DNA from 2 places in the Heyndrickxia sp. FSL K6-6286 genome. Region 2 is predicted to be linked to the other one. Evidence: riboswitches for the same ligand, from Rfam matches in the RefSeq annotation. Region 2 holds a riboswitch; the other holds the start of a gene.
What was found. Region 2 has a riboswitch for cyclic di-GMP ahead of MHI39_RS22430 (hypothetical protein). Riboswitches for the same ligand answer to the same signal wherever they lie in the genome.
Positions count from the first base shown of each region.

Region 1: it holds a riboswitch for cyclic di-GMP, as region 2 does, so the genes downstream of both, MHI39_RS02855 (methyl-accepting chemotaxis protein) here and MHI39_RS22430 (hypothetical protein) in region 2, are expected to answer to the same signal.

Region 1 is NZ_CP152029.1:540,156-543,355, forward strand. It holds gene MHI39_RS02855 (methyl-accepting chemotaxis protein) at 15-1,706, opposite strand; cyclic di-GMP riboswitch class I at 1,832-1,931, opposite strand; gene MHI39_RS02860 (ABC transporter substrate-binding protein) at 2,194-3,200, shown strand, end outside.
Region 2 is NZ_CP152029.1:4,432,150-4,435,349, forward strand. It holds gene MHI39_RS22415 (S-ribosylhomocysteine lyase) at 1-102, opposite strand, end outside; gene MHI39_RS22420 (class I SAM-dependent methyltransferase) at 151-795, opposite strand; gene MHI39_RS22425 (carbonic anhydrase) at 974-1,537, shown strand; gene MHI39_RS22430 (hypothetical protein) at 1,587-1,883, opposite strand; cyclic di-GMP riboswitch class I at 2,194-2,281, opposite strand; gene MHI39_RS22435 (hypothetical protein) at 2,701-2,898, shown strand; gene MHI39_RS22440 (PAS domain S-box protein) at 3,017-3,200, shown strand, end outside.

The sequences.
Region 1 (3,200 bases), 1.4 Mb from region 2:
CTATTGCTTAAGAATTATAGTTTAAATTGATTCACTAAAGCATTTAATTCCTCAGCTAATTTGGAGAGATCTTCTGAATTTCCAGCGATTTCTTCCATTGAACTGCTTATTTGCTGTGAGGAAGCAGAGGTTTGCTCAACTCCAGCAGCTGATTCCTGAGATATGGATGCAATTTCCTCAATGGAGCGATTCATTTTTAGGCTATTATCTTCCATTTCCGATAAGCTATCTGAAATGGTTGTTATACTATTTACCATTTTTATCACAGCTTCATTAATTTCAGTAAATGTCTTACCAGTTGTTTGAATCTGGGAGGTCCCTTTTTCAACCTCAGAGTATCCATTCAGTAATGATTCTGCCACCATACCTGATTCCTTTTGAATATTGATTACGATGCTTGTGATATCCGTTACAGAATGGGAAACTTGCTCTGCAAGTTTTCGTACCTCGTCAGCGACTACAGCAAAACCTTTTCCATGCTCACCTGCTCTTGCTGCTTCAATTGCTGCATTTAATGCGAGGAGATTTGTTTGCTCTGCAATATCATTAATGACAGAAACTAATGTTGAGATTTCTCGTGATTGTGAATCTAAGCTTTGAACCTTTTGGACGGCACCTTGAACAATTTGATCTATTTTAGCCATTTGATCATTGGAGGATTCCATTAATTTTTTACCTTCTGAAGCCATTGAAAGTACTTGATTGGATGATTGTTGAATATGCCTTCCTTTTTCATTTGCTTCCTCAACTTTAAGTGTAAATGATCCCATAATGGAGGAAAGTTCATTTGTATTATTCGCTTGTACCTCAGTACCAGAAGCCAGTTCTTGCATAGTAATGGCAATTTGCTCCGATCCTGACTTTACCTCATTTGCTGATTGGCTTAACTCTTCACTCTGACTTGTTACAGATCCGGATACTGTATTAATTCGGTTTAATAAATCACGAGTTTGCCGATTCATTTCATTTGTTGCAATAATAAGATGTCCAACCTCATCTTTTAAAGTAGTTTGTAATGGCTCTTGGCTCAAATCACCATTTGCAATTAATTTCATGCGCTGCATGACATGTTTAATTGGTTTTGATATCTTGTTTGATGTAATGAATGCTACGGCAAAACTGATAATAATGACTAGAATTGTTACAATGGTTCCCACAAGTAAGGACGTTTGCCCACTTTCAATGATATCTTGTTCTTTTTGATTAATCTCCTTTTCACTTTCATCAGCCAGTTTTTGATAACCGTTTAATAAATCACGGCCAACGGTTATCGATTCTTGTAAATTTTCCTTTGCTTTTTCCACATTCCCTTTGTCATATTCATCAAATACTTTATCCTGAATAAATTCACGCCATTCTTTCGTTTGGTCCATCAAGCGATTGAATTCATCTGAGGCATGTACACCTCGAACGATCGCTTCATATTTTTGTCCCTCTTCTGTATAGGCGTTAAAGCGGTCTTTATAGTCTCCTCCAAATAATACATACCCCCGAGCAGTTGCTATTCTATTCGCAATTGTTGCGACCAATCCTTTATTAGCAGATAAAAGAGGGAGTTCATGTTTTGCAATATTCTGTGCCGTTTTATTGCTTGAAATGGTCACCGAAAAATTATAAATACCTAATCCGATGACAAGTATGATCACTAAGGAAAAACCAAATAACATCTTCGCTTTTATACTTTTAAATGAAAATATACTTCTCATTGTCTAGTACTCCTTTCTTGTTAGATTTGTTGATTTAATATGTAAGCTAGACAAGGGAAAATCACCTTGCTTGTAGTCTATGTATATAACAAAGAGACTATCCCGGATTGTGAAATAGCCAATGATTAGGTAGCCAGGCGATCATAGTATGAATGGATGATTATCCCCAACCTTAGACCCTAGGTTTTGCGTCCTATTTTTTCAAATAGTTTGCCTTTATCTCACATATTCTTAGTGCATTTTAACTAGCGACTTGGTTATAATAACCTATTGTTCTCCAAGATACAACAAAATTGTATTATTTTATCCCTTTTATTCTTATGCAAAGGCTTACTATTTTTCTGCTATTAAATGGCGAGAAGTGCACAACAAAATAATGCAGATATTCGCAAAATAATGAAGGCGCTTACATGCGTTCAGGAAGAATTAGTCTGATAAATTATGAGTGTAGGAATTGTTAAATTCAGTGAACAAAGGGGGAAGAAGTATGAAACGTAAAAGTATTTTTGTCATGCTGGCTATTATTCTCGTATTTGCATTAAGTGCTTGTAGTTCCAAAAACTCCAGCAGCGATGGTGAGAAATCTAAGGGGAAAAAGGAAAAACTTGAGATCTTCAGTTGGTGGACAGGTGCGGGTGAAGAGGATGGATTAAAGGCATTATTAGCATTATTTAAGGAAAAACATGCAGATATATCAGTTGAAAATGCAGCTGTAGCTGGTGGTGCAGGAACCAATGCAAAAGCTGTACTGGCGAGTAGAATGCAAGGGGATGATCCACCATCTACCTTCCAGGTTCATGGAGGAGCGGAATTGAATGAAGGCTGGGTTGCTGCAGGAAAAATGGAACCAATCAATGATGTATATGAAAAAGAAGGTTGGAGCGATAAATTCCCACAATCATTAATTGATATGGTAAGTAAAGATGGCAATATCTATTCTGTTCCCGTAAATATTCATCGTGGAAATGTATTATGGTACAACAAAAAAGTATTTGAGGACAATGGATTTGAAGTACCAAAAACATTTGATGAATTTTTTGCTATAGCAGATAAATTACAAGAAAAGGGGATTACTCCACTGGCATTAGGTGATAAAGAACCCTGGACAGCCACACAAATTTTCGAAAATGTATTGGTAGCAAAGCTTGGTGTCGATGGATATAACAAGCTTTGGACAGGGGAGCTTGCCTTTGATGACCCGAAAGTGAAGGAATCAGCAGAAATTTTTAAGAAAATGATGGGATATATCAATAAAGATCACAGCTCTAGAAACTGGCAAGACGCTTCACAACTAGTAGCCGATGGAGACGCAGCAATGAATATAATGGGAGATTGGGCCAAAGGTTATTTCGTAAATGATTTAAAACTTACATTGAATGAAGACTTTGGATATACAACAACTCCTGACTCATCAGGAATATTCACAGTAATAACAGATACATTTGGTCTGCCAAAAGGGGTGGAAAATGCTGAAGATGTAAAAACATTCTTAGG
Region 2 (3,200 bases):
ATTAAACCCTTCTTTCACCCCTGCTAAACGCACATAAGGAGCTTTTACTTTTGTATGATCTAAATTAAAACTTTCTACATTCATTTTCTTTTCTACTGTCATGTCTACTTTCTCCCTTCTCCTCTTAAATATATTTCTTTATATAATAATCTAACAATTTTGTCTCTTCGCATCAATTAACCATACAAATCGGTTTAATTTTTTGAATTCAACGGAAAAACCATTTTGATTGAAAATAGTTTGCAGAACTGGAATCGTAGTATAATACTCTGTCTCTATATCCGTAGCTAACCGGTTAAATCCTTTTCGTTTAGCCCATTCAATCATTTTCTTTTTTTCATCCTCCGTAGCAAAAACGGTGTCTGCAAAAAGAATTCTCCCATCCGCAGTTAAAAGCTGGCTATATTTTTTAATCGCTTTACCCTTTTCCTCATCTGTTAAATGATGAAAGGCATATGTGCTGACAAAAGTATGAATTGGCACTGATATATTTGGAAATTCAAGAAAGTCTCCATCCCAAATTGGAACCTCTGGTAATTTATCCTTTGCAATTTTTCTCATTTCACTTGATGGTTCCAATCCATATACATTTAATCCTCTATTCAATAATTTCTTAGTTAAATTCCCCGTACCTACCCCGAATTCTACAACGGTACCGGAAGCATTCTTTGCAACTTCTGAAAGAATCACATCATAATGAGTAAAAACTTCTTCATATTCAGGATCATTTCCAGTTACTGTGTCATCATAAGTATGGGACCACTGATCAAATAGTTCATTAAACTCTCTGCCCACTTTAATCCCCTCATTTCCTATAAAAAAACTATGAATTTAATGTAGCATGAAATAAAGAAATGTGCAATCGAGCAAATGAAAATAGTCCATTCGCCTAATTTGTTTTTCAAGTGTTAAAAATTGAGTTAAAATTAAAAGTGGTTCATTAATTGAAAAGCTATTAATTTGAGGTGATAGAATGACATTATTAAATGATATTCTCAGCTACAATGAGGAATTTGTATCCCAAAAAAAATATGAGGATTTTACAACAACGAAATATCCCGATAAACGTTTAGTAATTCTAACATGTATGGACACTAGACTTGTTGAGCTGCTACATAAAGCAACCAATACCAAAAACGGTGATGTAAAAATAATAAAAAATGCAGGTGCGATTGTTTCTCACCCATTTGGCAGTATTATGAGAAGCTTATTAATCGCTGTTTATGAATTACATGCAGATGAAGTTTTAGTTATTGGTCATCATGATTGTGGAATGAGTGCGATTAACAGTGATTCTGTATTGGAAAAGTTAAAGCAAAGAGGGATAGAGGAACAAACACTAGAAACAATTAAATACTCCGGTATCGATTTACATGAATGGTTCCAAGGCTTTGATCGTGTTGAAGATAGTGTAAAGCATAGTGTAGATATGGTCAAACATCATCCGTTAATGTCAAAAGATATTCCAGTCCATGGTTTAGTTATCGACCCTGAGACAGGAAAATTGGATTTAGTTGTTAATGGATATGAAAATTAAGCTCTCCCTGCCAAATGCAGGGATTTTTTCGCTTAACTTATTTGTCTAATTACATAGAAATTCCATGTAAAATATATTCTAAATAGTGCTTAATATTTGATTTACGGCTATTAATAATTTGAAACATATGAATTAATTCTAGTAATTGATTACGGCTAAGTTTTGTCAGTAATAAATTAATTAATGTCTCACTACTAATTTGAATCTGTTCACCATCACTTAATCTAATATTCAATTCGTTTAATGGAAGAATATATTTATATAACAAATCCTTCATTTGATTTAAACTAATGCGAACACTTGAATATTCTATAGTTGATTCAAGTACAATTTCATTTCCCATCATAATCCTCCTAGAAAACTAGTATGGGGCAATTCTCGTCTCCACCATTTATCATGAAATCATTTGATTTCTTCTGATAAGGCGGTGTGAGCAGAGCCAAGCAGATCAAAATCTTTTGCTATTTAAGTATAAATCTTTATACTATTCAAGTTAGCGACGCTCCGTCCCCTTTTCATCATTCAAAAGTATTTAAAAGGAATCATAATCTTTCCCAAAAAACTTTTGCATGAAACCTTATTAACGAAAAGTGGTAAACAGCAAAAAAACTATTCCCATATAGAAATAGTCAATTTTAATAAGCTCATTATGACTATTCGGCAGCCCGGCGATCATCATTCAAAATGAACCTTAGACCCGTAGCTTTGCGTCCCTCACTTTCGCAAGGTTTGCCATTTCGTTAGAATTTTTGCTACCTAACATTTTATAATGAACATTAATCATTATCAACATTCTTTTGTTCAATTTCAATGAATGTTCACATATACCTTTATTAAATACCTTTTTTTGTAACTTTTCTCTTTTTTATTGTATTAATCATCCATTTTTGGAATAATAATCTATTCAAAAATATCTTCAACCAATATACTAGGATGCTTTCTTATAGTGTATTGCTTTTGTAATAGCCCGACTGTCAGATTTCCCCCCCTAATAAAGACTTCAGAGTTTGTGTAAGAATGAAGCGAGATATGTTTTCAACCTATTTTATTCGTTAAAACTTTATCTAAGTAGCAACAATGAATGTGGAAAAAACATATATTAACATCTATTTTAGTCAATCCTCTTAAATAGTTATGGAAAAATTTAAAAGGAGTGTTCTTCTATGAATAAAGACAGTCTCGCCCAAATCTTTCAATCATTAACCATTCATATGTATCTAAAATTAATAGTATTTGTCCTTATTTTATATGTGTTTGATTGGATCATTACCGAAGTATGTAGAACAAGTAGTAAAAAATTACGTACATTAGGTATTGAAATGTTAGGCTTGATTTTTATTATTTATATTATGCTGTACTAATTTTTATAAAATTTATAAAATTCTAACCAATAGTGGTATAATAGTCGTACATAATGGTTGATATTGATGAACTCGTTACCCATATTCCAACATTACCTTTTCGAAAGAGGATTTGAATATGAAAAGAAATGCTCAAATAATACTAGTTTCTATCTCCATTTTATTTTCTTTGGTTCAGGCGATTTTTTTCGGAGAGTATCATTTTCTAGATATTACTGAATGTTTAGTCGCGACTCTCATCGCTTGGATTGTGGGATGGCAATATGATAAATTAAGATTATTTGCTAAGGAAAGAAAAAAAA